Regions from separate parts of the Micromonospora sp. WMMD975 genome, predicted to be linked through region 1. Evidence: riboswitches for the same ligand, from Rfam matches in the RefSeq annotation. Region 1 holds a riboswitch; the other holds the start of a gene.
The links. Region 1 has a riboswitch for thiamine pyrophosphate ahead of O7613_RS18605 (ECF transporter S component). Riboswitches for the same ligand answer to the same signal wherever they lie in the genome.

Region 1 (15,074 bases):
TCGTCGTGCTGGCCCGGGGCGCGCGGGGCCGGGTGGCCGCCGTGGAGGGCGCGGCCGTCCGCGACCAGGACGGCCGGACGTACGCGGCGGCAAGCGTGGCGCTGCCGTCGCTGACGTTGACCGCGCTCCAGTTGGCGGTCGCCTCGGCGGTGGCGGCGGGGGCGAGCCGGCTGGAGGCGGCGGCGGTGGTGACCGAGGCGTCGACGCTTGACGGCGCCGGGCACGCCGCGGTCCGGGATCTCTCCGCCGACGCGCCGATCCACGTGGCCGCGCCGGACGGCGCCGTCCTCGGCACGGTGGTCGAGTGACCACGCCCGAGGAGCGTCCCTACCGGGCCGGTTTCGCCTGTTTCGTCGGCCGGCCCAACGCCGGCAAGTCGACGCTCACCAACGCGATCGTCGGCACCAAGATCGCGATTACGTCGAGCAAGCCGCAGACCACCCGGCACATCATCCGAGCGGTGCTGCACCGGCCGGAGTCGCAGCTCGTGCTCGTGGACACGCCCGGCCTGCACCGTCCGCGTACGCTGCTCGGCGAACGCCTCAACGACCTGGTGCGGGAGACCTGGAGCGAGGTCGACGTGATCGGGCTCTGCGTCCCGGCGAACGAGCCGGTCGGGCGGGGCGACCGGTTCATCACCGGCGAGCTGTCCAGCCTGAAGGCCACCGTGCTGGCCGTGGTCACCAAGACCGACCTGGTCGACAAGAAGCGGCTGGCCGAGCAGTTGGTCGCGGTGAGCGAGCTGGCCGAGTTCGCGGCCGTGGTGCCGGTGAGCGCGGTCTCCGGTCATCAGGTGGACACGCTCGTCGACGTGATGACCGGCTACCTGCCGGAGTCGCCGCAGCTCTACCCGGACGACATGCTCACCGACGACCCGGAGCAGGTGCTCGTCGCCGAGCTGGTCCGGGAGGCCGCGCTGGAGGGGGTGCGGGACGAGCTGCCGCACTCCATCGCCGTGGTGGTCGAGGAAATGATTCCGGAGGGCAACCTCACGAAGATCTACGCCGATCTCTACGTGGAACGGTCGAGCCAGAAGGCGATCGTGATCGGTCACCGGGGCAGCCGGCTCAAGCATGTGGGGACCACCGCGCGCCGGCAGATCGAGGAGCTGCTGGGCACCCGGGTCTATCTCGATCTGCACGTGCGGGTGGCGAAGGACTGGCAGCGGGATCCGAAGCAGCTGCGCAAGCTCGGCTTCTGAGGCGTCGCGCCGCTACGCGGCCGGCATCCGCTGGGCAGGATCAGTCAGACCTATGGGACATCTCACGTTCAGTGGCTGTCTTTACCCGTTTCACAGGTTGCCCGAGCAGGGTAGGGACCGTCGTCACTATCCCCGGACCCTGCCGCGAGCTGATGCGAAACCGCTACCTCGACCTGCTTCGCTTCCTGGCCATCCTGCGCGTCGTCACCTATCACGTCACCGGCTACGCCACGCTCACGCTGGTGTTCCCCGCGATGGCGGTGATGTTCGCGCTCGCCGGGTCGCTGATGGCTGCGTCGCTGGGCCGTAGCGGCGTCCCCGCCGTGGCGCGCCGGCTGCGGCGGCTGCTGCCCTCGCTCTGGGTGCTCGCCGCGGTCTTCGTGCCGGCGATGCTGCTCACCGGGCTGCCGTTCAGCCCGCGGGTGCTGCTCTGGCTGTTCCCGATCGCCGATCCGCCGGCCAACTACTGGGGCGGGCTGGCCCTCAGCCCGATCTGGTACCTGCGGGACTACCTGTGGTTCGTGCTCGCCTCACCGCTGGCGCTCTGGCTGTTCCGCCGGGCGCCCCTGCCCACGCTTGCCGTCCCGTACGCCCTGCTCGCCGCGATCGAGTTCGGCATCCTGCTGAACCCACCGGCCGTGCTGCGCGAGTTCGGTCTCTACTTCGGCGCCTGGCTGCTCGGTTTCGCCCACCACGACGGCCTGCTGCGACGGATGCGCAACCGGGTGCTGCTGCCGATCGCCGCGGTCGTCGGCGCGGCCGGGCTGGCCTGGATCTTCACCCATCCCGGCGCGCGTGGTTACGACATCAACGACATCCCGCTCGGCAACGCGCTCTGGGCGACGGCGTTCATCCTGGTGGCGATCGGGCGGGCGCCGACCGGCGTGGCCTGGGTCGACCGCGTTCCGGTGCTGGGTCGCGCGGTGACCGTGGTCAACCGGCGTGCGCTGACCATCTATCTCTGGCACATGCCGTTCGTGGTGGCGCTCACCCCGCTCGTGAGCCTGGTGGGCTGGTCGCCGCGCGACCCGGTCGGACTGTGGCTGCGCGTGGGGCTGGTCTTCGTGCTCGTCGGGGTGGTGACGTTGCTTGTCGGCTGGGTCGAGGACGTGGCCGCCCGGCGTACCCCCGAACTGGTGCCCGGCAAACGGCGCACCGCGTCCGAACGGGCGGCGGCTGGCCCGGTGAGCCCGGCCTCGGCCGGCGCGGCGGGCGCGCTTGTCGGCGCCGCGACGCGGGTGCCGGCGCCGCGCCGTAGCGCCGAGCGGTCCGCCGACCACACCGTCCAGCCGGACCGCGCCGCCGACTGAGCGCGAGCCGGATCAGCCGGGGCGACGGCCGGGCTGGGTGGGTGCCGGTCGGGCTGGGCTGGGTGCCGGTCGGGCCGGGTGGGCGGTGGTCGCTCAGCGGCTGGACACGCTGACGTTGCCGCTGGTCGCCGAGACGTCGAGCAGCAGGGACGCGGCCGGGTCGTTCGTCACCTGCAGGGAGACGTCGCCGGACTTCGCGTCGGCCCGTACCCGGTAACGGCCCTCCGGCACGGCCAGGTCGACGTCGCCGCTCGTGGCATGCAACCGGGCCGGGGCCGGCTGGTCCAGCTCGATGGTGAGGTTGCCGGAGGTGGCCTCCGCGTCCACCGCGGAGGTGAGCCGCCGCGCCTCGATGTCACCGGAGCGGGCCCGCAGCCGGACCGGGCCGGCGGCCTCGCTCAGGTGGATGTTGCCCGAGGTGGTCGACGCGCGGACCTCACCGCTCGCCCCGCTGACCGTGAAGTCGCCCGAGCTGAGCGTGAAGTCCACCGCGCCGACCTCGCTGAGGTCGACGTTGCCCGACCCGGTGCCGCCGCGAACCGCCACGCCCGGTGGCGCGGTCACCTCCCAGGAGATGCTGCACCGGTTGCCGCAGTCGGTGGGCAGCACCAGCTCGTCGCCCTTGATCTCGTACCGGCTGTCCGGCTCGCCGCCTTCGTAGCGGACCACCCGTTTGATGCGTACCTGGTCGGCCGGACCGTTGGCCCGGACCACGACGTCGCCCGAGCCGTCGCCGTCCACGTTGATCCGGGTGATCCTGGTGCGCTCGGTCTGGTCGTAGTCGAGGCGACGGAACGAGAGGGTGTCACACCCGGCGAGGACGATGAGCGTGGCGGTCGCGGTCGCGGCCACCACCACGCGGGGCCGGACGGCCGTTCGGAGCGAAGCCATGGCCAGAACCCTAGGGCCGGCCGGACGGCCGGCACATCGGGGATGGTCCGCCGGTCCACCCCGAACCAACCCTGAGATCGCACCCCGAGGAGAATGGGCCGGTGGCCGGCTACCGTCGACAGCTCTACCGCGACGACGCGGTGGTGCTGCGTGTGCAGAAGCTGGGCGAGTCCGACCGGATCATCACCCTGTTCACCCGCCGGCACGGCCGGCTGCGCGCGGTGGCCCGGGGCGTCCGGCGCACCACCAGCAGGTTCGGCGCCCGGCTGGAGCCGTTCGGGCACGTCGACCTCCAGCTCGCCGGTGACCCCAAGGGCAACCAGGGCAGCTCGCTGCACACCGTCAGCCAGGTCGAGGCGATCGAGCTGTACGGCAAGCGGTTCCTCGGCGACTACCCCCGCTACACGGCGGCCAGCGCGATCGCCGAGACCGCCGAGCGGCTGACCCCGGTCGAGCGGGAGCCGTCGCTGCGGCTGTTCCAGCTCACCCTCGGCGCGATGAAGTCCCTGGCCCGCGGCGACCACGCCACCACCCTCGTGCTCGACGCCTACCTGCTGCGCGGCATGTCGTTCGCCGGCTGGGCGCCGGCGCTGTCCGCCTGCGCGGTCTGCGGCGAGCCGGGCCGGCACCGCGCGTTCTCGGTGCCGGCCGGCGGCGCCGTCTGCCCGGACTGCCGCCCCCCGGGCGCCGCCCACCCCGCGCCGGCCACGCTCCTGCTGATGTCCGCGCTGACCAGCGGCGACTGGGCGCACGCCGACGCCACCGACACCGGCGTACGCCGGGAGTGCAGCGGTCTGGTCGCGGCGCACCTCCAGTGGCATCTGGAGCGCGCGCTACGCTCGCTGCCGCTGGTCGACCGGGGTGCCCCGGCGGCCGGCACGGTCCCGCCGCCCGGCGGCGCGAGGCCGGGTGTGGTCCCGCCGCGCACCGGCGCCGGACCCGCCGCCGCTGGTGTGAACAGGGAGATGACCGAGTGATCCGTTCGACGAGGGCGACCCGCCGCGAGCCGACCCCGCCGACCCCGCACCCGTCCGGCGCCCGGCCGCCGGCGCTGCCGGCCGCCGCGCTGCCCCGGCACATCGCCATCGTGATGGACGGCAACGGCCGCTGGGCCAAGGAACGCGGCCTGCCCCGCACCAAGGGGCACGAGCAGGGTGAGCACAGCCTCTTCGACACCATCGAGGGCGCGATCGAGCTGGGCGTGCCCTACCTGTCGGCGTACGCGTTCTCCACCGAGAACTGGCGTCGCTCGCCGGACGAGGTCCGCTTCCTGATGGGCTTCAACCGCGACGTCATCCGCCGCCGCCGTGACCAGCTCGTCGACCTGGGCGTACGGGTGGTCTGGTCGGGCCGGGCCGGGCGGCTCTGGAAGAGCGTGATCTCCGAGTTGCAGACCGCCGAGGAGATGTCCCGCGGCAACTCGACGCTGACGCTCCAGTTCTGCGTCAACTACGGCGGTCAGGCCGAGATCGCCGACGCCGCCGCCGCGATCGCCCGGGACGTCGCCGCCGGCAAGCTCGACCCGGGCAAGGTCACCGAGAAGACGGTGGCGCGTTACCTCTACCACCCCGAGGTGCCCGAGGTCGACCTGTTCCTGCGCCCCTCCGGCGAGCAGCGCATCTCCAACTTCATGCTGTGGCAGACCGCGTACGCGGAACTGGTCTACCTGGACACGCTCTGGCCCGACTTCGACCGCCGTCACCTCTGGTACGCCTGCGAGCTGTACGCGCAGCGGGACCGCCGCTTCGGCGGGGCGCTGCCCAACCCGGTGGCCCCGGGAGGCTGAGCTCACGCTTACCGACGCGACACGCTGGGTATCGAACAGGGATACCAGCAAACGCGGAGGTGAACCACATGATTCAGAAGCGGATCGGGCAGTGGGCGATCATGGCGGTCGCCGTGCCGCTGGCGGCGGCCGGTGCCCGCCGGCTCAGTCACACGCTTGAGGCCCGCCGTGGCCCGACCGGAGTGAGCCGCCTGCTGACCAAGGGCGCCGACCTGATCCGGCCGCAGAAGGCCAAGCGACGTCGGTTCTTCTGACCCCCTCGACGGCCGGGCAACTCCGGCCGTCGAGCCGAACGCCCCGCGCCCCGGCCTCTCCGGCCGGACCGCGGGGCGTTCCACTGTCAGCGCTCCCGGGCGTCAGCCCTCCACCTCGGAGCGGTCGCCCGCCCACAGGGTGTGGAACGAGCCGTCCCGGTCCACCCGACGGTAGGTGTGCGCGCCGAAGTTGTCCCGCAGACCCTGGATCAACGCGGCCGGCAGCCGCTCGGCGCGCAGCGCGTCGAAGTAGGCGAGCGACGACGAGAAGGCCGGTGTCGGCACACCCGCCCGGGCCGCGTCGGCCACCACCCGCCGCCAGCCCGGGACGCCGGCGCTGACCCGGTCGGCGAACCAGGGCGCGACGAGCAGCGTCGCCAGGTCCGGCTCGCCGTCGTACGCCTCCTTGATCCGGTCCAGGAAGCGGGCCCGGATGATGCAGCCGCCCCGCCAGATGGTGGCCGTGCCGCCCAGGTCGATGTCCCAGTCGTACTCCCGGCTGCCGGCGCGGATGTGATCGAAGCCCTGCGCGTACGCGACGATCTTGCTGGCCAGCAGCGCGCGGCGCACGTCCTCGACGAACGTGTCCCGGTCCTCCACCTGCCACTTCTCGCCGGCGTCGGGGAACACCCGGCGGGCCGCCTCGCGCTGGTCGGCGTGGCCGGACAGCGACCTGGCGAACGTGGCCTCGGCGATGCCGGTGATCGGGATGCCCAGGTCCAGCGCGCTCTGCACGGTCCAGCGGCCGGTGCCCTTCTGCTCGGCCTGGTCGAGCACCACGTCCACGAACGCCTTGCCGGTCGCCGGGTCGGTGTGGCCGAGCACGTCGGCGGTGATCTCGATGAGGAACGACTCCAACTCGCCGCCGTTCCACTCCCGGAAGATCTCCGCGATCTCCGCCGGGCTCGCCGACAGACCGGCCCGCAACAGGTCGTACGCCTCGGCGATGAGCTGCATGTCGGCGTACTCGATGCCGTTGTGCACCATCTTCACGAAGTGGCCCGCGCCGTCCGGCCCGACGTGCCGGCAGCACGACTCGCCCTCGACCTGCGCGGCGATCTTCTCGAAGATCGGCCCGAGCTTCTGGTAGGACTCCGCCGAGCCGCCCGGCATGATGCTCGGGCCGAGCAGCGCGCCCTCCTCGCCACCGGAGACGCCGGTGCCGACGAAGTGCAGCCCGTGCTCGCGCAGCGCCTCCTCCCGGCGGCGGGTGTCGGCGAAGTGCGCGTTGCCGCAGTCGACGACGATGTCCCCCTCCTCCAGCAGCGGGATCAGCTCGTCGATCACGGCGTCGGTCGGCGCGCCGGCCTTCACCATCACGATCACCGCACGCGGCCGCTCCAGCGAGCCGACGAAGTCGGCAAGCGACTCGGACGGCACGAAGGTGCCCTCGTCGCCGTGCTCGGCGACCAGGCTGCGGGTGCGTTCCGGCGACCGGTTGTGCACCGCCACGGAGAAGCCGTTGCGGGCCAGGTTCCGGGCCAGGTTGCGACCCATCACCGCCAGACCGGTGACCCCGATCTGCGCCGTCGCCTGTTCTGCCATGCGTACCGCCCCTCTCGTCCGCGCCGCGTACCGCGACCGTCCTCGCTGCCGTCATGCGACCGTATCGCGGTCACCGGGTGAGCGGATCACACCTCGACGGTGGGTGAGGAGCCGGTGGCGGCTCGTCTCACCCCTCGGCGAGCCGCGCCTCCACGTGTGCCACCTTCGCGGTCAACGCCTCGGTCACGCCGGGGCGTAGGTCGGCCTTGAGCACCAGGCTGACCCGGGGCGCCTGGGCCGCGACGGTGTCGACGGCCCGCTTCACCACCGCCATCACCTCGTCCCACTCACCCTCCACCGTGGTGAACATGGCGTCGGTCCGGTTCGGCAGGCCGGACTCACGTACCACCCGGACGGCGTCGGCGACCAGGTCGCCCACGGACTCACCCACGCCGAGCGGGGTGATCGAGAACGCGATCAGCATGTCGCCGATGGTGCCAGTAATTCGGGTGCGGGTGGGGCGGGCGCGGGCTAGCGTGTCGGTATGCGTAAGTGACGCCCTTCCTCCGAGCACCGGTCCGCCGCCACACGTGCCGTGGACCCGTCCCGCTCCGGGCGTCCGCATCCTCGTTCCCGCCGCCGTTGTTCGCGGTGACTGTCGTGGTCGGATCCGGGGCACCCGCTCGGCGCGTCCCTGGTCGGCGCGCCCCGGCGCGTCCAGGTCGGCGCGCCCGACAGACAGGAGGCCCGCGGATGCCCGCGAAGCGCACCCCGAAGAAGTCCCGTAAGCCGTCCCCGCTGGGGTTGCCCCCGACCGATGCCGACGCGCTCGCCGTGCCCCCATCGACACCGAAGACCCTGCCCTCGGCTGGTTCCATCGGTCCGGCTGTGCCGGCGTTACCCGGTTCACCCGGTCCGGCTGTGCCGGCGTTGCCCGGTTCACCCGGTCCGGCTGTGCCGGCGTTGCCCGGTTCAGTCGGTCCGGTTGTGTCGGCGTCGGCTGGTCCGGGGTTGGCCGGTTTGGGGTTGGCCGGTTCGGTATCGGCCGGTTCGGTATCGGCTGGTTCGGGGTTGGCTGGTTCGGGGTTGGCTGGTTCGGGGTTGGCTGGTTCGGGGTCGGCTCGCCCAGCGCCGCCGAAGGCCGGCCCGCCCGCCGGCCGCGATGCTCGGCTGTCCGGCCACAGCCAGCGGTCAGGCCAAAACCGTTTCTACGCCTTCCGGCGTAGCTGACCGCCGACCGTCCCCGGCTCCCGTGCGTCCCGTATGCGCCACAGATCTTGGAAGCTCCCGGCCCCTCCAGGGGCCCTCCCCTTCCAAGATCTTCAATCCAACCCGTTGATCATGAAGTTGGCGGCGACAAAAGGGACGGAGAGGGGCCGCCAACTTCATGATCACCGCCGAACCGGCGCTGGGGCGGTCGCCGGGGCTTCTCCCGGCCGTGATCAAGGATTTTGCGTCGGATTTCCGCCTTCACGACCACGCGAACTCCTTGATCAATCACCCGCCCCGGCCAGCACCGTGGACCCCGACGCGCCATCTATAGATGGCTCTCGCCCTTCTGTGGCTGTCTCTCGATCTTGGACTTGGGGTGCCAATAAGTGTCGGTTTTGTTCTGATATTGGAGGTGCCACAAGTCGAAGATCGACGCCAGCACGCGGGACCTCGGCGGGGGAGAGGGGACCTGGAGGGGCATATGGAGGTGTTGCGGCTTTCGGTGTGTGTCGGAGGGCTTGTTCGCCCTGCGGGAGCGCGGCGGGTGGCTCCACTCGGCGATCACGAGCCGGACCGGGCTGGGCTGGACCAAGCCGGGTTGAGGGGGTGGTCGGGTCAGCCGATCAGGGGGCGGAAGGTGCCGAGCAGCACGCTGACCGTCAGGGCCGCGCCGGCCAGCAGCGCCGCCCCGGCGATCAACAGCCCGTCGGCCCGGGTGAAGAGCTGTCGGCGGGCGACCGTACGCGGGGTGCCGGCGTCGAAGCCCCGCGCGTCCATCGCCACCGCCAGCCGGGTGCCCCGCCGGATCGCGCCGACCAACAGCGTGAACGCGGTGGACGCGAAGAGCCGCAGCTTGGCCACCGGGTTGCGGCCGGCGTCCACGCCCCGGGCCCGGCGGGCCATGCTGATCATCCGCCACTCCTGTTCGAGCAGCGGCACCAGCCGGAACGCGGCAAGCGCGCCGATGGCGAACCGGGCCGGGGCCTTGGCGTTCTGGATCAGCGCGTCGGCCAGGTCCGTCGGGTCGGTGGTGGCGAACACGATGATCCCGGGCAGCGCCACCGCGAGCATCCGCAGCACCAGCCCGAGCGCGGTGACCAGCACGCCCTCGGTGACCAGCACCGGTCCGGCCTCGACGAGGACCCGACCGGACCGGTCGGCGGCGAAGAGCACAAGCGTCACCAGGATGCCGGCGGCGGCGGCCAGCAGCGGCCACGCCCGCCGGGCCAGCACCCGGTAGCGGACGCCGAACAGCGGCAGCACGGCCAGCTCGACGGCGATGGCGATGGCCGGCGCGACCGGGTCCAGGGTCGCCACCAGCACGATGGTGAACACCATCGCGGCGGCCAGCTTCGCCACCGGGTTGCGCCGGGCCAGCGGGGCGCCCGGCGTCGCCACCGGTTCCAGGCTGATCACGGCGCATCCGCCCCTCGGTTCGGCGGTGACGCCGGCTGCCCCGGCCCGGGACTGCCCGGCTGGGCGGATCCGGCCGGGTGGCTCGGCTGGGCGGATCCGGCCGGGTGGCCCGGTTGGACGGACCCGGAAGGGTGGCCCGGCTGGGCGGATCCGGCCGGGTGGCTCGGCTGGGCGGATCCGGGAGGGTGTCCCGGCTGGGCGGTCCTGGAAGGATGAATCGGCTGGGTGGCCCCGGAAGGGTGGCTCGGCGCGGGGGACACGGTCGGGTGGTCCAGGGTGAGCGTCCGGTCGGCCAGCGCGGCCACGAAGTCCGCGTCGTGGGTCACCGTGACGATGCCGTGGCCGGCGTCGCGCAGCTCGGCCAGCAGGTCGACCAGCTCCAGCCACGTCCGCCGGTCCTGGCCGAACGTGGGCTCGTCGCAGATCAGCAGGCGGGGCGCGGTGGCCAGGGCGGTCGCCACGCTCAGCCGCCGCGCCTCGCCGCCGGAGAGGGTGTACGGGTTGGCGCCGGCGAGCCGGTCCAGCCGCAGCCGGTGCAGCAGCGCGTCCACGGTGGCGGTGACCTCCGCCTCGGTCCGGCCGGTCCGGCGCGGGCCGAGGGCCAGTTCGTCGCGGACGGTGGCGGTGACGAACTGGTGCTCGGGGTCCTGGAAGACCGAGCCGATCCGCCCGGCCAGCGCGGGTGCCCGCCACCGGTGCGGGGAAGTACGCGCGTCCCGGCCGGCAAGTGCGGTGGAGGCGGTGACCGTGCCGGTGCCGGGGCGGGTCAGGCCGCCGAGGAGCAGCGCCAGCGTGGACTTGCCGACGCCGTTGGGGCCGAGCACGGCGAGCGCCTCGCCGGCGCGTACCCGAAGGTCGGTGGGGGCCAGCCGGGGCGGCAGGCCGAGCCGGTCGGCGGTGAGCAGCACGTCCCCGGGTGGTGTGGTGGCGTGTCGGGGCGGCGTGGTGTGCCCGGGGACCCAGACCCCGGCGGCGGCCAGCGCCTCGCCGTGCGCGGCGAACACCGCCTCGGGTGGGCCGTCGGCCCGCACCCCGCCACCGGGTTCCAGCACCACCACCCGGTCGATCAGCGGCAGCGCCTCGGTGACCCGGTGCTCGACCAGGATCAGTGTGGTGTCCGGGTCGACGGCGTCGGCGACGGCGCGGCGGATCAGCGCGGCGCCGGCCGGGTCGAGGTTGGCGGTGGGTTCGTCGAGCAGCAGCAGCCCGGGCCGCAGCGCGAGCGCCCCGGCGAGGGCGAGCCGTTGCTGTTCGCCGCCGCTGAGCGCGGCGGTGGGGCGGTCCCGGTGGTAGGGGAAGCCGACCCGGCGCAGCGCCTCGTCGACCCGGGGCCAGATCTCCTCGGCGGGCACGCCCCGGTTCTCCAGCCCGAACGCGACGTCGTCGCCGGAGCGGGCCATCACGAGCTGGGTCTCCGGGTCCTGGAAGAGCACGCCGACGCGCTCGCGGGCCTTGCGCGGGTCCAGCCCGTCGATCTCGACGGTGCCCTCCTGCTCGCCGGAGTCCTCGGGCAGCAGCCCGGCCAGCGCCGCCAGCAGCGTGCTCTTGCCGGCCCCGGAGGCACCGAGCAGCAGCACCCGCTCCCCGCTCTCGACGCGCAGGTCCACCCCGCGCAGAGCCCAGCGTCTGCGCCCCCCGTGCCGCCACCCGAACCCCCGCAGCACCACCCCACTCACCGTTCCACCCCCTCTGCCTCGTCGATCATGAAGTTGACGGCACCACACGCGCAGAAATCACCGTCAACTTCATGATCGACAGCGGGATACCCGTCAGACCAGGGCTCGGTCGCGACCGGCGGGGAAGCGGTCCAGGACGCCGGTGTTGGCCAGGGCGCGGGTTAGGACGTGGGCGCCGACGCCCGCGATGATCGTGGCGCTGGCGATGGTGATCAGGGCGTAGGGGATGCGGTAGTTGGTCAGGTCGTATGCCTTGTTCCAGTAGACGAAGTCGAAGATGGCCGCGCCGAGACCGGTGAGCGCGCCGGCAAGCGTCGCCACCGGCAGCTTGAACGAGCGGTAGCGGAACGCGGCGAACGCCAGCTCGGCGCCGATGCCCTGCATCAGGCCCTGGAGGATCACGATGCCGGCCCACTGGCTGCCCAGCAGCGCGTAGACGATCGCGGCCACCGTCTCGCAGTAGAGCGCCGCGCCCGGCTTGCGGATGATCAGGCCGGCGAGCACCGCCGGGATCAGCCACACGCCGTAGAGCACCGCCTGCGCCGGCGGGAAGAACGCGAACGCCGCGTCGGTGGCGCTCCAGAGCAGGCCCCAGGCCCAGAAGACGACGCCGAAGGCGACGGCGATCACCGAGGCGACGACGATGTCGACGGTACGCCAGCGGTTGCTGTCGGTGTGGTTCATGCGGACTCCCAGTTCGTGGTGCGGAACCAGGAGAAGACGCACGCCGCGCCCGGAATGTGCCCGGACGTCGACGCGGCTGGAGGTCGACCGAACTCCCTGCGCTGGCATTACCCAGATCAGGTTCGAGGGTCTGCGGGCACCGGCCCGCACTCTCAGCGCTGTGCGCTCCCCTGTCGGATGTGAAGTTGTCTCAACGGCAGACGCTAGCACCGATGTCGGGGCCAGGCCCAGCAGGGCGCGGGTCGGTATGGTGGCGATCATGCGGGTCGAGGCGCGGGATCTGACATTCGAGGTACGCACCGGCGGCCCCGAGGGCGGCGATCCGGTCCTGCTGCTGCACGGCTTCCCGCAGCACGCCGGCGAGTGGGATGCGGTGACGCCCGCGCTGCACGCCGCCGGGCTGCGCACGTACGCCCTCGACCAGCGCGGATACTCGCCCGGCGCACGGCCGGACGCCGTCGAGGCGTACCGCATCCCGGAGCTGGTGGCCGACGCGGCGGCCGTGCTGGACGCGCTCGGGGTGACCACCGCGCACCTGGTCGGCCACGACTGGGGCGCGATCGTGGCCTGGGGCCTGGCCGCGGCGCACCCGGAGCGGGTGCGGACGCTTACCGCGGTGTCGGTGCCGCACCCGGCCGCGATGGGGCATGCGCTCGCCACCGATCCGCGGCAGAAGGCGAAGTCCGCCTACATGGCGTTGTTCCGGATGCCTGGCAAGGCCGAGACGGTGCTGCTGGCGTTGCGCGGGGCCGCGCTGCGCCGGCTGCTGCGCGGGGTCGGCGACGCGGACGCGGTGGCCCGCTACGCCGAGCCGATGCGCGAGCCGGGCGCGCTCACCGTCGCGCTGAACTGGTACCGGGCGATGAACGGGTCGGACATGAAGGCGGTCGGCCCGGTGGCGGCGCCGACCACGTACGTGTGGAGCGAGAAGGACGTGGCGATCGGCCGGACCGCCGCCGAGGCGTGCGCGGCGCACGTCACCGGCGACTACCGCTTCGTGACGCTTCCCGGCGTCAGCCACTGGATCCCCGACGAGGCCCCCGGCCCGCTGGCCGAGGCGATCCTGGCCCGGGTGCGAGGAACGGAGCAGACATGACGGTGAGCGCCCAGGCGTACCTGGCCACGGTGACCGAGATGATGGGCCGGGTGGCCGCCGAGCAGCGGGAGAACGTGGCCGCGGCGGCCGACCTGATCGCCGCGGCGGTACGCGCCGACGGGGTGGTGCACGCCTTCGGCACCGGGCACTCGGAGGCGCTCGCCATGGAGATCGCCGGCCGCGCCGGCGGACTGGTGCCCACCAACCGGATCGCGCTGCGTGACCTGGTGCTCGTCGGGGGTGAGCCGGCCGACGTGCTCGGCCCGAAGCTGGAACGCGAGCCGGCTGTGGCGCACCGCCTCTACGAGCTGGCCCCGGTCCGGCCGCCGGACGTGTTCGTGCTGGCCTCCAACTCGGGCGTGAACGGGGCGATGGTGGAGTTCGCGTCCGTGGTGAAGGAACACGGGCACGGTCTGGTGGCGGTCACCTCGGCCCGGCACTCGGCCCGGATGACCTCGCGGCATCCGTCCGGCCGCAAGCTCGCCGACTTCGCCGACGTGGTGCTGGACAACGGCGCCCCGTACGGCGACGCCACGCTGCCGCTGCCCGACGGTGGCGCGGTCGGCGCGGTCTCCTCGATCACCGCCGCGCTGCTGGCCCAGCAGATCACCGTCGAGGTGGTGGCCCGGCTGGTGGCGGCGGGGGAGCGTCCGCCGGTCTACCTGTCGGCGAACATCGCCGGCGGGGACGAGCACAACGCCGAGTGGGAGGCCCGGTACGCGGGCCGGATCCGCCGGGGTTCCTGAGTCGGTTTCGTGATCATCTGAACCGGGCACAGGCGCTGCTGCCGGCGGGCGTTCACCCGCCGGCCGTGCCGTCTTCACCGGAGGTTCACGAGTGTCCAAGGAATCCGAGAAGCAGCGTTGGCAGCGCAACTTCGCCGACCTGCTCCAGGAGCTGCGCGTGGCGCAGACCGGTGTGCAGATCCTCTTCGCCTTCCTGCTGACCATGCCGTTCAGCAACGCGTTCAACCGGACCACCGACTTCCAGCGCGACGTCTACGTCGTGGCGCTGCTGGCCGCCGCCGCGGCCGCCGCGATGATCATCTCGCCGGTCGCGTTCCACCGGGCGCTGTTCCGGCAGGGGCGCAAGCCGGAACTGGTCCGCTTCGCCCACCGGATGGCGTCCGGCGGCCTGTTCTTCATGCTGATCGCGATGGTCAGCGCGGTCCTGCTGGTCACCGACTTCGTGCTGGACCGGCCGATCGCGTTCCTGCTCAGCGCGCTCACCGGGATCTGGTTCCTGCTCTTCTGGGCGATCCTGCCGTTCAGCCGCCGCAGCTGGGGCGACGACGACATCGACGATGACGACGACGACCCGGCGACGCTGACCGCCGGCTGACGGTCCGCCAAATCGGGCGTGCACGCGAGGCTACCCCTGGGTAACACCCGGGGGTAGCGTCGATTTCGTCGCATCCGGACCGACCATCCAGGAGGCAGCCGTGACCACGACACAGAACAACGCCGACGGGGTGGGGCCGCTGCCCACCGAGGCCGGCCAGGTCTCCGAGAAGGAGGCCCGTCAGGTCGCCGAGGCGGCTCGCGAGTCGGCCTGGGACCGCCCCAGCTTCGGCAAGGAACTCTTCCTCGGCCGGTTCCGGCTCGACCTGATCGACCCGTGGCCCCGGTCCGACCCGGACGACGTGGCCCGCGCCGACGAGTTCCTCGGCGCGTTCGGGGCCTACCTGGGCAGCAAGGTGGACGGCGCGGCGATCGAGCGTGACGCGCACATCCCGGACGAGGTGTTCCACGGGATGGCCCGGCTCGGCGCCTTCGGCATGAAGATCGACCGCAGGTACGGCGGCCTCGGGCTGAGCAACCTGCACTACTGCCGGGCGCTGATGCTCGCCGGCTCGGTGAACCCGGCGATCGGCGCGCTGCTCTCCGCGCACCAGTCGATCGGCGTGCCGCAGCCGCTGAAGATGTTCGGCACGGCCGAGCAGAAGCAGCGGTTCCTGCCCCGGCTGGCCGCCGGCGAGGTGTCCGCGTTCCTGCTCACCGAGCCGGACGTCGGCTCCGACCCGGCCCGGCTCGCCACCACCGCCGAGCCGACCGCCGACGGCG
Region 2 (15,074 bases), 650 kb from region 1:
CTCGCGGAAGTTGGTGTAGAGGAAGTTCTCCTCGTGGTGCGCCAGGCACCAGGCGGCCATGATCGACCCACCTCGGGAGACGATGCCCGTCACCCGGTCCACGGCCAGCGGCACGTACGGCAGCAGCACGCCGGCGTGCACCGTCATGTAGTCGACGCCCTGCTCGGCCTGCTCGATCACGGTCTCGCGGAACACCTCCCAGCTCAGCTTCACCGGATCGCCGCCGACCTTCTCCAGCGCCTGGTAGATCGGCACGGTGCCGATCGGCACCGGCGAGTTGCGCACGATCGCCTCGCGGGTCTCGTGGATCCGCCTGCCGGTCGACAGGTCCATCACGGTGTCCGCGCCCCACCGGGTGGCCCAGGTGAGCTTCTCCACCTCCTCGGCCACCGACGACGTCACCGCCGAGGTGCCGATGTTGGCGTTCACCTTCACCAGGAACGCCTTGCCGATGATCGCCGGCTCGCACTCCGGATGGTTGACGTTGAGCGGCAGCACCGCCCGGCCGGCCGCGATCTCGCCCCGGACGAACTCCGGCGTCACCCCCTCCCGGATCGCCACGAACTCCATCTCCGGCGTGACGGTCCCGGCCCGGGCGTACGCGAGCTGGGTCGGCCGGGTCCCGGCCAGCGGGCTGCCGGCGCCCCGCACCGGCGCGACGTCCCCCCGCTCCGCGATCCACGGCCCGCGCAGCGCGGGCAGCCCCACCTCCGGGTCCGAACCGGGGCCGGAAGTGTCGTAGAGCCGCACCGGCGGGTTGTCCCCGGTCAGTGTCACCTCGGCGAACGGCACCCGGACATCAGGCCGGGTCCCCTCCACGTACACCTTGCGACGTGCCTGCATGACAGCCTCCCTGTCGCTCAAGCGGACCAGCCGAAGTGGTCCATCGGGCCGCGTCCCGCGCCCAACTCCCAGTCCCGCGCGCCGGTCAGCGCGCGGGTCACGTACTCCTTGGCGGCGGTCACCGCGACCGGCACCGGGTCGCCGGCCGCCAGCCGGACCGCGACGGCGGCGGCGAACGAACAGCCGGTGCCGTGGTTGTGCCGCGTCGCCACCCGGGGCGCGCGCAGCAGCCGCGTCGTCCCACCGCCGGCCAGCACGTCGACCGACTCACCTGCCGCGTCGACGTCGCCGCCGGTGACCACCACGAACGCCGGGCCGCGCGCCGCGAGCGCCTCCGCCGCGGCGACCATCTCCTCGACCGTCTCCACCCGGCGTCCGGTGAGGGCCGCGGCCTCCGCGCAGTTCGGCGTCGCCACCTGGGCGTACGGGAGCAGCCGCTCGACCGCCTCCACCACGCCGAGCCGGTGCCCGCTTGTGGCGACGAGCACCGGGTCGACGACGAGCCGGGGCAGCCGACCGCCCCGGGCCGCCTCCGCCACCGCCTCGGCGACCGCCGGGGTGCCGAGCATCCCGGTCTTCACCGCGCGCACGTCGAAGTCGCCGAGCACGCTGTCGAGCTGGTCGCGCACGGTCTGCGGGGGCAGCGGCAGCACCGCGTCCACGCCCCGGGTGTTCTGCGCGGTGACCGCCGTGAGGACGCTCGTTCCGTACGCCCCGAGCGCGGCGAACGTCTTGAGGTCGGCCTGGATGCCGGCGCCACCCCCGGAGTCGGAGCCGGCGATGGTGAGGATGGTCGTCGGCGTCACTGTCTTTCCTTCTCTGGTTGCGGTGAGGGCTGCGGCCGACCGTGCCCACTCCGGGCGGTCAGGCTTGATCCCTCCGTGGTCACGGTCGGCCGCAGCCCTTCTCGGGGAGATCTCCGCCGTCGGGTGCGGGGCGCGACACCGGGGTGGACGCCTCATTGAAAGCACTGCCCAGGGTGGTGGCGGTATCGCTCGGGGACTCGGCGCGCATGAGCGCGCCGAGCACGGCGACACCAACCGCACCCGCCGCGACGCAGGCCCGCACCTGCTCCGGCGTTTCGATGCCGCCGAGGGCGAGCACCGGGACCGGACTTGCCGCCACCAGTTCGCGTAACCCTTCCGGCCGCAGCGGCGGGCCGTAGCCGGGCTTCGTCGCGGTGGGGAAGACGGGTGAGATGGTCGCGCAGTCCTCGGTGGTCAGTCGGGCCAGCTCGTCGGTGTCGTGGCAGGAGCGGCCGACAAGCCCGAGGCGCGGTGGCGGGTACGGGCCGGCGGCGGGCAGGTGCACGGCGTTCCCGTCGAGCGGGTCGGGGCCGGCGACGACAAGCGTGCCGTCGACGTCGGCGAGCACCGCCCGCAGCTCGACGGCGAGGGCGTGGCGCTCGGCGCGCGGCAGGTCCCTCTCCCGCAGCACCACCCACCGCACTCCCCCACCCACGGCCGAGGCGACGACCTCGACGAGCGGCCCCCGAGCCACCCGCCGATCCGTCAGCAGCACCAATCCGCTCGGACGCCGGCGGACCTTGGTACGCATCCGCCCCTGGAGGGGCGTGCGCGTATCAAGATCGCTCTCGATGGGCGGGTGCTCGCCGGGATCGGTGGCAGCGGGGCCGGTCACAGGTCCGGTCGGCCTTCGTCGGGGGTGGACGGGAGGGCGTGGTCGCGGCGGGGGATGCGACCCGCGCCGTACGCCAGGTGGCCGGCCTCGACCGCGTGGCGCATCGCGGTGGCCATCGCCACCGGGTCGGCGGCCCGGGTGACGGCGCTTGCCAGCAGCACCCCGTCGCATCCCAGCTCCATGGCGAGCGCGGCGTCGGAGGCGGTGCCGATGCCGGCGTCGAGGATCACCGGCACGTCCACGGCCTGCCGGATCAGCCGGATGTGGTGCGGGTTGCCGATGCCCAGGCCGGAGCCGATCGGCGAGCCGGCCGGCATCACCGCCGCGCAGCCCACGTCCGCCAGCCGCCGGGCCAGCACCGGATCGTCCGAGGTGTACGGCAGCACGGTGAACCCGTCGGCCACCAGGTCCTCGGCGGCGCGCAGCAGCTCCACCCCGTCGGGCAGGAGCGTGCGCTCGTCGCCGATCACCTCAAGCTTCACCCAGGCGGTGTCGAACGCCTCCCGGGCCAGGTGCGCCACCTTCACCGCCTCCACCGCGGTCCGGCAGCCGGCCGTGTTCGGCAGCAGCCGCACCCCGCAGCGTTCCAGCAGGTCGAGCAGCCCGCCCGGCGTGCTGCTGCCCACCCGGCGCAGCGCGAGCGTCACCAACTCGGTGCCGGAGGCGTGGATCGCCGCCTCCAGCACGTGCAGGTTTGCCGCGCCGCCGGTGCCGAGCACCAGCCGGGAGCCGAACGCGACGCCACCGATCTCCAGGGGCATCCCGCTCACCCGCCCTGCGCGGCGCTGAGCACCTCGACGCGGTCGCCGTCGCGCAGCACGCTCGCCGGCCAGCCGCCGCGCGGCACCACCTCGCCGTTGACCGCGACCGCGAGGCCGCGCTGCTGCCCGGTGACCGTACGCACCACCTCGGCGACCGTGACGCCGTCGGGCAGCGTCCGTTCCACGCCGTTGACGATCAGTTCCACGTGCGCTCCTTCCCGAACCGGTCGGGGCTGAAGGGGGCGAGCGCCGGATCCGGCTCGCCGGTGACGATCAGGTCGGTGACCAGGTCGGCGGTGACCGGGGTGAGCACGATGCCGTGCCGGTGGTGCCCGGTGGCGACGAGCACGCCGGGCCGGCCGGGCAGCGCCCCGAGGATCGGCGCGTTGTCAGGCGTGCCCGGGCGCTGCCCGGCGACGGTCTCCACCAGCTCGTACTCGGTCAGCTCCGGCACCAGCTCGACGGCGGCGCGGAGCAGCGTCAGCACCCCGCCGGCGGTGACCTCGGTGTCCGCGCGTTCCTCCACGGTCGCGCCGACCACCACCTCGCCGCTGTCCCGGGGCACCAGGTAGACCGGCTCGCCGTCGGCGTACCCCCGGATCACGTGCCGGAAGCCCGGCGGACCGCCGCCGGGCGCGCGGAGCCGGAGCACCTGCCCCTTCACCGGCCGCACCGGCAGCCCGGTGAGCGGGGCCGCGCCGCAGCCGGCCGCGACCACCGTGACCCGGGCGTCCACCTCGGACAACGCGCCGACGTGCGCCGGCCGCAGCGTCACACCGGCCCGTTCGGCCGCCGTGCGCAGCGCGGCGACCAGCCGCCGCGGGTCGACCTGGTGGTCGCCGGGCGCGACCGCGCCGCCGCGCACCCGGGTGGTCAACGCCGGTTCGAGGTCGCGCAGCGCCGACGGGCGCAGCCGGGTGATCGGCAGCCCCAACCCCTGTTGGTACGCCCACAGCCGCCCCGCCACGGCCACGTCGTCGGCGGTGAGCCCGACCACGAGCGTGCCGTCGGTGCGGTGGCCGAGATCGACGCCGCTCGCCTCGGTCAGGTCGGCGGCGAAGCCGGGCCAGCGGCGGGCGGACTCGACGAGCAGCCCGGTCAGCTCGTGCTCGCCGAAGTACGCCTCGGCGACCGGGGAGAGCATCCCGGCGGCCACCCGGGACGCGCCCGACCCGGGCCGGTCGTCGTGCACCACCACCCGCAGCCCGCGCTGCGCACACCGCCATGCGATCGCCCACCCCACCGGCCCACCCCCCACCACCCCCACATCGTTAAGGCGGGGGCCCCGCTTAACGCTTTCGGTAGAGGAAGGGGCCCCGCTTAACACGTCAGCGCCCGCAGCAACTCGGCGGTGGCCTGCGCGGGATCCGCCGCCCCGCTGAGCGCGCCCACCACCGCCACCCCGTACGCGCCGGCCGCCCGCAACGCCGGCACCGACGCGGCGGTCACCCCGCCGATGGCGATCACCGGCACGGTCACCGACCCGGCGACGGCGCGTACCCCGTCCGGGCCGATCGGCGCGGGCAGGCCCGGCTTGGTGGTGGTGGCGTGGCAGGGGCCCACGCCCAGGTAGGTCGCCCCGGCGTCGACAGCCGCGCGGGCGGCGCCCGGCTCCCGGGCGGTCGCGCCGAGCACCGCGTCGGCGCCGAGCACCCGACGGGCGGCGGCCACCGGCAGGTCGTCCGCCCCGACGTGACCGCCGGCCGCGCCCACCGCGAGCGCCACGTGCAACCGGTCATTGACCAGGCAACGCGCCCGGTACGGCAGGCACGCGCCGACCACCCGACGAGCCAGGTCGTACGCCTCCCGATCGGTGGCGTCGTCGGTCACGCGCACCTGCACGACGAGTTCGGCGCGCGCCACCGGCAGGGCGGCACGCAGCACGGCGAGCGGATCCCGCCCCGGTCGGGTGTCGGTGATGAGATGCAGTCGTCCCAGGGACGGCACGGCAACGCTCCTCCCTGCGCCGGCATTATCCGGATCAGGTTCGACGGTCGGGGGCTGGCAGCCCCCCTCTCAGCCCGGTCCACCGGGCTCCCGTGGGTCACTTGCGGCCTACCGTACGACGCGCCCCCGGCCGTACGGAAGACCGGGTGACGTTTTTCCCAGGACCACGCCACTCGGCGGATCGGGTCGGCGGGTGCCCGTCGCATCACGACACGCTCTCCGGATGTCGACCCGCGCCCGCGTCCCGCATGACCTGTCCGCGTGCCCGTTCCGAGCCAGCCGAGCAGTTGCCGAGGGACGCATCACGCGGCGGATGCTGCGCGGCCCGACGTGGGTCCGCCTGCTGCCGGACGTGTACGTGCACCGGGACGCCCACCGCGCCGACGACCCCCGGATGTGGTGCGACGCAGCCGCGCTGCGACTACCGCCCGGCGCCGCCGTGGCCGGCCGAAGCGCCGCCTGGCTGTTCGGTGTCGACCTGCTCACCCGGGGCGATCCGGTAACCGTGCTCCTGCCGACGACCGCCCGGCTGCGCGCACATCCCCGGCTGTCGATCGTGCGGTCACCCGTGTCCGAGCGGGATCGCACCCGCTTCGCCGGGCTGCCGGTGACCACCGCGCTGCGCACCGCATTCGACCTCGGTCGCCATGGTCCCCGGGCGGAGGCGCTGGTCGCCGTCGACGCGCTGCTGCGTCGCCGGATGGTGGAACTGACCGCGCTACGCGCCTATGCCGCGGAACGCCCGGGCTGGCCGGGCTCGTCGCTGCTGCGCGAGGTGCTGACGCTGGCCGAGCCGGCGAGCGAGTCTCCGATGGAGACGCGGCTCCGGCTGCTCCTCCTCGACGCCGGTCTCGGCCCGCTGACCGCCCAGCACGAGGTGCGCCACGGCGGGCGTTTCGTGGCCCGGGTCGACCTGGCCTGGCCGGCTCTGCGCATCGCGGTCGAGTACGACGGCGACCACCACCGGGAACGGACACAGTTCCGGCGGGATGTGGCACGCCTGAACGCGCTCCGCTCGGCCGGGTGGGTCGTGCTCCGGTTCACCGCCGACGACGTGCTGCGCCGCCCCGAGGCCACGGTCGCCTTGGTCCACCAGGCCCTCGCGGAACGCCGCGCCACCACCCGGCCCCACTGATCCCCGCACCGCCGCACGGCCCCGCTGACCCCGCACCCGCCGCACGGCCCCGCTGACCCCGCACGGCCGCACGGCCCGGCCCCGGACCGCCCCGAGGCCGGGCGGGTCGCGTCACATCGCACCGCCCGCTCGGCCGGCCCCGCGCCGGCTGTGCCGGTGCTGGCCCGAGCACGCCGACGCACGTCCCACTGCTGAGTTCGGTGCCGAGTGGTCTCGCGGCTTGGCCAGGCTCCGCCCCGCAGACGTCCTTGGCGTTCCACTCACCGGCGTCTCCGCCCACGAGTGGAACGTCATGGACGTCAAAACCGCCCGGAGACGTCCATGACGTTCCACTCACGAGTTGCCGCGCGGGTGGGAGGGGCAGCGCGGGTGGGAGGGCAGCGCGGGTGGGAGGGCAGCGCGGGTGGGTGGCGGCTAGAGGAGGGCGTCGAGGGTGGTCAGGTCCTCGGCGGTGGGCTGCCACGTGCCCGCGTCGGCGTTGGCGCGTACCTGCTCGGGCGTGGTCGCGCCGGCGATCACCGAGGTCACCGCAGGTCGGGCGGCGAGTCCGCCGATGGCCACCTTCAGCATGCTCACTCCGCGCTCCGCCGCGTACGCCTCGATCGCCTCGATGGTGTCCCAACGCGCTGCGGCCAGCCGTTCGGCGTACCGGCCGCCGCCGGCGAGCCGGCTGCCCGCCGGGGGCTCCTGGCCCCGCTTGTACTTGCCGGTGAGCAGCCCGTTGGCGAGCGGGAAGAACGGCAGCATGCCGAGGCCGAACCGCTCGCAGGCCGGGATGATCTCCTCCTCCACGCCCCGCTCCAGCAGCGAGTAGTGGTTCTGCGCGGAGATGAACCGGGTGCGGCCCGCCGACGACGCGGTCCAGTCGGCGTCGGCGATCTGCCAGCCGGCGAAGTTGGAATTGCCGAGGTAGCGCACCTTGCCGGCGGTCACCAGGTCGTCGAGCGCGGCGAGCGTCTCGTCGATCGGCGTGCCCGGGTCGGGTTCGTGCATCTGGTAGAGGTCGATGTGGTCGGTGCCGAGCCGGCGCAGCGACGCCTCGACCGCGCGGGCGATGTAGCGGCGGGCGCCCCGGGCGCCGTGGTCCGGCCCGTTCGCCCCGTTCATCTCCATGCCGAACTTGGTGGCGACCACCACGTCGTCCCGGCGGCCCTTCAGCGCCTGGCCGAGTAGTTCCTCGGAGCCGCCCTGCGGCTCGCCGTAGATGTCGGCGGTGTCGAAGAAGTTGATCCCGGCGTCGAGCGCGGCGTCCACCACCGCCCGGGTGCCGTCGAGGTCGAGCTTGCGGCCGAAGTTGTTGCAGCCGATGCCGACCACGGACACCACGAGCCCGGAGTCGCCCAGCCGGCGATAGGTCATCTCACTCACGAGATCCACCCTATGCCCGGCGAGCGGACCATCGCCGAGCTGAGTCATCCCCGACATCAAGTTCCTAGCCGCCTCACCGCCCACCGTCCGGACGTCGAACCCTCCATCCGACGCCAGCCCCGCCAGCCCCCGGCCCACCAGCCCGCCCGCCGACACCACCGGCCACACCAGCCCGCCGGCCGACGCCGGAACGCCGGCCCGACAGCGCACCACCGGCCCACCCCGCACCACCGGCCCATTCCGCGCCACCGGCCCACACCGGCCGGCGGCGGCGGCTCAGCCGAGCACGTCGACAGCCAACGCGCGGGCGTCGGCCACCGTCGCCGACAGCTCCGCCGGGGTACGCCCCACCGCGCCGAGCAGCGCCTGCGCGCGTCCGGCGAACTCCGGCGGCGCACCGGGCAACCGGCCGGCGGAGGTGATCATGCCTTTCTCGTTGACCAGCCACCGGCCGGCCCGCCCGTGCAGCGCCTGTGCCAGCACGCCGACCGCCCGGAACAGGCAGCCGGCCACGTACCCGGCGTCGCCGGAGGTCGCGCCCTTGGCTGCGGCGTCCAGCAGCAGGCCGGTCTCCCATCCGCCGGCCAGAAGCGCCGCGCCGAGCGCCGGTGGGTAGTCGACGGTCTCGGCCCGCAGCGCGGTCAGCTCGCCGGTCGGGTCGCCGAGCACCCGGCCGAGCGCCACCTCCCCGGCGTACGCGTGGGAGTAGAACCCGAGCGGGTGCCCGGCCTGCGTCGCCACCGTGTAGCGGCCGGCCCGGCAGTCGGCCCAGACCCGGCGTACCCGGTCCAGGTCACGGTAGATCCAGTCCACCGCGACCCCACCGACGCGCAGCCAGCCGCCGCCGTCGACCCACGGCCCCCAGCCACCGGGCGCGGTGAGTTCCGCCGGGCCGTCGGCGACCGAGGCGGCGACCGCCCGCAGCCCGGCGAGGTCCGGCGCGCCCCGGTAGTAGAGGCCGACGTCCCAGTCGGAGTCGGGCCGGTGGTCGCCGCGGGCCCGGCTGCCGCCGAGCGCCACCGCGACCACGCCGTCGACCGCGCAGAGCCGGTCGACCAGCTCGGCGTCGATCACCCGACGTCCCAGACCGGCTCCGGCGTCTCCACCACGTCCCCGTCGCCTCGGAACAGCACGAACCGGTCGAAGGTGCGGGTGAACCACCGGTCGTGGGTGACCGCGATCACCGTGCCGTCGAACGCGGTCAGGCCGGCTTCCAGCGCCTCGGCGGAGGCCAGGTCGAGGTTGTCGGTCGGTTCGTCGAGCAGCAGCAGCGTGGCCCCGGACAGCTCCAGCAGCAGCACCAGGAAGCGGGCCTGCTGGCCGCCGGAGAGCGTGCCGAACCGCTGGTCGCCCTGGCCGGCCAGCTCGTAGCGGGACAGCACCCCCATGGCCGCGTGCCGGTCCATGCCGGCCCGGTGCTCGTCGCCCCGCCACAGGATCTCGACGAGCGTCTTCTCCATCAGTTCCGGCCGGTCGTGGGTCTGCGAGAAGTGCCCGGGTCGGACCCGGGCGCCGAGCCGGACCACGCCGTCGTGCGCGACAGGCGTGAGCGCGGCGGCGCCGTCGACCGGGGTGTTGCCCGGGTCGGGGTCGGTGCCACCGCGGGCCAGCAGGCGCAGGAAGTGCGACTTGCCGGTCCCGTTCGCGCCGAGCACCGCGACCCGGTCGCCGTACCAGATCTCCAGGTCGAAGGGGTAGGTCAGGCCGTCCAGCTCGAGCTGCTCGGCGATCACCGCGCGCTTGCCGGTCCGCCCGCCGGTCAGCCGCATCCGGATGTCCTGGTCCTTCGGGGGTACGGGCGGCGGCCCGGCCTCCTCGAACTTGCGCAACCGGGTCTGCGCGGCCTGGTAGCGGGAGGCCAGCCCGTCGTTGTACGCGGCCTTCTGCTTGTACATCAGCATCAGCTCGCGCAGCTTCTGGTGTTCCTCGTCCCAGCGCCGGCGCAGCTCGTCGAGGCGGGCGTGCCGGGCCACCCGCGCCTCGTGCCAGCTCGCGAAGCCGCCGGGGTGCACCCACGCGCTGCCGCCCTCCACGGCCACCACCCGGTCGGCGGTCTGGGCCAGCAGCTCCCGGTCGTGCGAGACGTAGAGCACCGACTTGCCGGATTCGCGCAGCCGGGTCTCCAGCCAGCGTTTGCCCGGCACGTCGAGGAAGTTGTCCGGCTCGTCGAGCAGCAGCACCTCGTCCGGGCCGCGTAGCAGCAGCTCCAGCGCGAAGCGTTTCTGCTGGCCGCCGGAGAGGGTCCGGACCGGCCGGTCGCGGGCGTCGTCCCACGGCAGGTCCAGCACGATCGTGGTGACGGTGTCGAAGAGCACCTCGGCGTCGTACCCGCCGCTCTCACCCCAGGCGGCGAGCGCGTCGGCGTACGCGAGCTGGGCCTTGCCGGCGGCGGAGCTGTACTTGCCGCGGACCTCGGCCGTGCGCATGGCCGCCTCGGTCTCGACGAGCCGGCGCCCGGCGTCGCGCAGCGCCGGCGGGGCGAGCGACAGGGCCAGGTCGGCGAGTGTCGACTCGTCGCCGATCATGCCGATGAACTGCCGCATCACGCCCAGGCCGCCGGAGCGGGCGATCGCGCCGCTGCGCACCGGCAGGTCGCCGGCGACCATCCGGAGCAGGGTCGTCTTGCCGGCGCCGTTGGGGCCGACGAGCGCCACCTTGGCGCCCTCACCGACCCGGAACGACACCTCGCCGAACAGCTGCCGCCCGTCCGGGAGGATGTGCCCGACCCCTGCCACGTCCACGTATCCCACCCGGGCATCCTGCCCGAGGCAGTGGTGCGGGCGACACCCGATTACCGGGTGACCCGGAGCACCCGGTAGCCCTTCTGGCTGGCGTGCCGCTCGACCCGCCATCCCTGCTCGACGAGCCAGCGGTGCAGCGAGTCGCCGCCGAGGTGGCGGGCGACGACCAGCCAGGCCACGCCGTCCGGGGTGAGCCGAGGCAGCCAGCGCAACAGCAGGTCGTGCAGTTCCGCCTTGCCGATGTGGATCGGCGGGTTGGACCAGATCTGGGCGAACGTGACGTCCGGCGGCAGTTGGTCGGGGGCGACGGCCCGGACCCGGTCGGCGGCGCCGATCCGGTCGGCGTTGGCGGTGGTGAGGGCGCGGGCCCGTTCGTTGACGTCGACCGCCCAGACGGTGGCGGTCGGCGCGACGGTGGCCAGGACGCAGGTGATCGGGCCGAAGCCGCAGCCGATGTCGAGCAGCGGGCCGGTGACGTCGGGGCCCGGCAGGTCGGCCTTGCGCAGCAGCACGGCGGTGCCGGGGTCGAGCCGGTCGGCGGAGAAGACGCCGCTCGCCGAGCTGAGGGCGTAGTCGCGCCCGGCGACGGAGAACTCGACCTCGCGCGGGCGGGCCGGGGTGGCGGGTTCAGCGGTGAAGTAGTGGTCGCCGGTCACGCCGGCATTCTCGCACCGGCCGGGCGAGGGGCCGTCGGCGCACGCCACTCTGCCGGAATTTCCCGATATTCCCCCTGAAAGGGACAATCGGCCCTACTCTATCTCGCATGGTGTATCGGTACGAGTCCGATGAGGACGCCTTCCTGGAGTACCCGCAGCCCGGGTCGGCCCCGACCGGGCCCGCGACCCCGACGCCGCCGCCGGCGGGCCCGTCGCCCTCCCGATTCCCCACGCCGTCGCTGCCGCCGGCCCGAGGCGCCGGCCCGGCCCCCGACGCCGCCCGCGCGCCCGCCCCCGCGCCGCCCGCCCCGACGCCGGGCCGACCCGCGCCGCCGCCGGCGCCCGCTCCGGTTCCGCAGCCCGCGCCGCCGGTGCCGCAGCCGGTACCGGCGGCCACCGCACGGCCCACCGTGCCGATCCCGGCCAGCCCGTCCTTCCGCGCCACGAACGTGTCCGAGCTGCCCCGCGGCCGACGGGTCGACCGACGCGGCGGCGGCCTCTGGCGGACGCTGATCGGGGGCGCGGCCGTGCTGCTCCTGCTCTCGCTCACCGGGCTGGCCGTGGCGGCGCTGCTCGACGACCGGGCCACCACGCCACCGGCCAGCGCGCCGACCACCCCGCCGGGCGAGGCCGACCCGAACGCGCCCGACCGGTCCGACCTGGACTCCCGGGACACCGACCAGGCGGCGCTCACCACCAAGGAACTCTTCCCCGGCAAGCAACTGGTGATCACCGACGGCAAGCCCGCCTACCAGGTGCTCAAGACCCAGGCGAGTACGAACTGCGCGGTGTCGGCCACCGGCGAGATCGCCGACCTGCTGACGCGGCTCGGCTGCAACCAGGTCGTCCGGGGCACGCTCCGCTCCCCCGACGGCGACCACCTGCTCACCGCCGGACTGTTCAACCTGACCGACCTGGCCAGCGCCCAACGGGTACGCGACCGGCTCCGGCCGCTGCTCGACGACCGGCAGGGGCGGTTCCGGGGGATGGCCGCGGGCGAGGACACCGAGGTGGTGGAGAAGGCCGCCGCCCGGGTCGGCTGGCAGGTACGCGGCCACTACCTCGCCTTCTGCCTGGTCACCCGCACCGACGGGGAGCGGATCCCGACCGACGACGCGACCGCTCGCGAGATCATGTACGACCTGATCGAGCTGCACCTCAACCGGGGGGTGCTGGAACGCCGGGCCTCCGGCGGTACGGCCGGCCAACCCACCGACGACCCCGACGACAGCGCCGGCCAGCAGGGCTCGGACGACTGACCCGCGCCGGCCGAGCGGCCCGTCACCTGATCCGGTGGCGGGCCGCTCGGCTGGCGGCGGGCTCAGCCCTCGGCGACCGGGACCCGGAGCCGGCGGGTGCGATCGGCGCGGCGGGCGTACTCGGCCGGATCGGTGGGGTAACCCACCTCAACCAGGGCCAGGCCGTGCGCGGGCGCCACGGTGACCTCGCTCGACCGTTCCCGGCGGGTCAGCAGGCCGGCCGGCCAGTGGACCGGCCGCCGCCCGTCGCCGGCGACGAGCATGGCGCCGACCAGGCTGCGCACCATGTTCTGGCAGAACGCGTCGGCCTGCACGGTGGCGACCAGGATGCCGTCCGGGTCGCGCCGCCAGTCCAGCCGGGTCACCTCGCGCAGCGTGGTGGCGTTCTCCTTGCGCCGGCAGTACGCGGCGAAGTCGTGCTCGCCGACCAGACCGGCCGCGGCCTCGTTCAACGCCGCCAGGTCCAGCGGTTTCGGCCAGGCCAGCGTGTCCCGCCGGCGCAACGGCTCGGCGCCCCAGGGCGCGTCGGTGACCCGGTACTCGTAACGGCGGAAGGTGGCCGAGAACCGGGCGTCGAAGTCGGCCGGCATCTCGGTCATCGCGCGGACCCGGGCGTCCGTGGGCAGGAGCCGGGCCAGCCGGCGCAGCAGCCGTCCCTCGTGCGCGCGCCACACCTCGGTCGGCAGGTCGAGGTGGCAGACCTGCCCGGTGGCGTGCACCCCGGCGTCGGTGCGACCGGCCACGGTCAGGCCGGTGGCCGTACCCGTGCCGAGGACCAGATCGAGCGTCTGCATGAGCACCCCGGCCACCGTCCGCCGGGTGGGCTGCGGGGCCCAACCGGAGAAGTCGGTGCCGTCGTACGAGACGTCCAGCCGCAGCCGGGTCCGCTCGTCCACCTCGTACCTCCGTTGACGGCGTCGGGCCCGGCACCCCGCGAGGGGATGCCGGGCCCGACGGTGCTGCCTTGCGATCAGGCCTTGTCGTTCTCGGTGGCCTCGTCGCTGTCCTCACGGGCGGCGGCGGTGTCGCCGGAGGCGGAGACCGGAGCCTCCGCGTCCTGGTCACCGGCGCTCGCCTTCGGGGCCTCCTCGGCCGGGGCCAGGGCCTCGACCTTGTCCTGCTGGGCGGCCTTGCGGGCGGCGGTCTTCCGGTTCGCCTTCGGCTCGGCGACGGCAAGCTCCTCCACCAGCTCGATGATCGCCATCGGAGCGGCGTCACCCTTGCGCGGACCGGTCTTCACGATCCGGGTGTAGCCACCGTTGCGGTTGGCGTACCGGGGCGCGATCTGGTCGAACAGGGAGTAGACCACGTCCTTGTCCTTGACGACGCCCGCCACCCGCCGACGCGAGGCGAGGTCGCCGCGCTTGGCCTTGGTGATGAGCTGCTCGGCCAGCGGGCGGAGCCGCCGGGCCTTCGTCTCGGTGGTCTGGATCTTGCCGTGCTGGAACAGCGCGGTGGCCAGGTTGGCCAGCATCAGCCGCTCGTGCGCGGGGCTGCCGCCGAGGCGGGGGCCCTTGGTGGGCGTGGGCATGCTTGGTGCTCCTCAGGTGTGGCGGCAGCGCGGACTAGAGCTGCTCGGTCTCGCGGTAGTCGTCGGTGTCGTAGTCGGCCTCGCCGAAGGCGTCCACGACGTGCGCCGGGTCGAAGTTCGGAGCCGAGTCCTTCAGCCCCAGGCCCATCCCGGCGAGCTTCATCTTGACCTCGTCGATCGACTTCTGACCGAAGTTGCGGATGTCGAGAAGGTCGGCCTCGGTGCGCCCGATCAGCTCACCGACGGAGTTGATGCCCTCGCGCTTGAGGCAGTTGTAGGAGCGGACGGTCAGGTCCAGCTCCTCGATCGGCAGAGCCAGGTCCGCCGCCAGCTGGGCGTCCTGCGGGGACGGCCCGATGTCGATGCCCTCGGCGGTCTCGTCCAGCTCGCGGGCGAGGCCGAACAGCTCCACGAGCGTCGAGCCGGCGGAGGCCAGCGCGGTACGCGGACCCATCGACGGCTTGGTCTCGACGTCGATGATCAGCCGGTCGAAGTCGGTCCGCTGCTCGACCCGGGTCGCCTCGACGCGGTACGTCACCTTGAGCACCGGCGAGTAGATCGAGTCGACCGGGATCCGGCCGATCTCGGCGCCCGCCTGCTTGTTCTGCGCCGCCGTGACGTAGCCCCGACCCCGCTCGACGGTCAGCTCCATGTCGAGCCGGCCCTTGCCGTTGAGGGTGGCGAGCTTCAGGTCCGGGTTGTGCACCGAGACACCGGCCGGGGGCTGGATGTCACCGGCGGTCACGTCGCCCGGGCCCTGCTTGCGCAGGTACATGCTGACCGGCTCGTCGTGCTCGGAGCTGACGCACAGCTCCTTGATGTTCATGACGAGCTCGACCACGTCCTCCTTGACCCCGGGGATCGTGGTGAACTCGTGCAGGACACCGTCGATCTTGATCGAGGTGACCGCCGCACCGGGGATGGACGACAGCAGCGTACGCCGCAGCGAGTTGCCGAGCGTGTAGCCGAAGCCGGGCTCCAGCGGCTCGATGGTGAACCGGGACCGGGTCTCGTTGATCGACTCTTCGGAGAGAGACGGTCGCTGGCTGATGAGCATCTTTTCTCTTCTCTTCCGGGGCGCCCGCTATTTGACGCCCACGACACAACTGTTCCGGTGGCCCGCCCCGCAGGACGGGCCACCGCAACGAGCCCTACTTGGAGTAGAGCTCGACGATCAGCTGCTCCTGGACCT

Region 2: another riboswitch for thiamine pyrophosphate. It lies ahead of O7613_RS21665 (thiamine phosphate synthase); the one in region 1 lies ahead of O7613_RS18605 (ECF transporter S component).

What each region holds. Positions count from the first base shown of each region.
Region 1 covers NZ_CP120739.1:4,272,807-4,287,880, reverse strand. The annotation lists gene O7613_RS18660 (cytidine deaminase) at 1-308, shown strand, start outside; gene era (GTPase Era) at 305-1,201, shown strand; gene O7613_RS18650 (acyltransferase) at 1,354-2,511, shown strand; gene O7613_RS18645 (DUF4097 family beta strand repeat-containing protein) at 2,605-3,402, opposite strand; gene recO (DNA repair protein RecO) at 3,504-4,379, shown strand; gene O7613_RS18635 (isoprenyl transferase) at 4,376-5,188, shown strand; gene O7613_RS18630 (hypothetical protein) at 5,257-5,442, shown strand; gene gndA (NADP-dependent phosphogluconate dehydrogenase) at 5,545-6,987, opposite strand; gene O7613_RS18620 (MTH1187 family thiamine-binding protein) at 7,115-7,411, opposite strand; gene O7613_RS18615 (energy-coupling factor transporter transmembrane component T) at 8,755-9,555, opposite strand; partial or broken gene O7613_RS18610 (ABC transporter ATP-binding protein) at 9,807-11,231, opposite strand; gene O7613_RS18605 (ECF transporter S component) at 11,325-11,915, opposite strand; TPP riboswitch at 11,991-12,097, opposite strand; gene O7613_RS18600 (alpha/beta hydrolase) at 12,175-13,011, shown strand; gene O7613_RS18595 (SIS domain-containing protein) at 13,008-13,757, shown strand; gene O7613_RS18590 (DUF6328 family protein) at 13,849-14,352, shown strand; gene O7613_RS18585 (acyl-CoA dehydrogenase family protein) at 14,453-15,074, shown strand, end outside.
Region 2 covers NZ_CP120739.1:4,922,709-4,937,782, forward strand. The annotation lists gene thiC (phosphomethylpyrimidine synthase ThiC) at 1-843, opposite strand, end outside; gene thiD (bifunctional hydroxymethylpyrimidine kinase/phosphomethylpyrimidine kinase) at 861-1,649, opposite strand; gene O7613_RS21645 (thiamine phosphate synthase) at 1,729-2,400, opposite strand; gene O7613_RS21650 (thiazole synthase) at 2,481-3,254, opposite strand; gene thiS (sulfur carrier protein ThiS) at 3,251-3,451, opposite strand; gene thiO (glycine oxidase ThiO) at 3,442-4,572, opposite strand; gene O7613_RS21665 (thiamine phosphate synthase) at 4,566-5,192, opposite strand; TPP riboswitch at 5,187-5,296, opposite strand; gene O7613_RS21670 (DUF559 domain-containing protein) at 5,506-6,327, shown strand; gene O7613_RS21675 (aldo/keto reductase) at 6,742-7,704, opposite strand; gene O7613_RS21680 (nucleotidyltransferase domain-containing protein) at 7,972-8,769, opposite strand; gene O7613_RS21685 (ATP-binding cassette domain-containing protein) at 8,766-10,445, opposite strand; gene O7613_RS21690 (methyltransferase) at 10,487-11,092, opposite strand; gene O7613_RS21695 (hypothetical protein) at 11,200-12,351, shown strand; gene truA (tRNA pseudouridine(38-40) synthase TruA) at 12,414-13,247, opposite strand; gene rplQ (50S ribosomal protein L17) at 13,322-13,882, opposite strand; gene O7613_RS21710 (DNA-directed RNA polymerase subunit alpha) at 13,917-14,939, opposite strand; gene rpsD (30S ribosomal protein S4) at 15,034-15,074, opposite strand, start outside.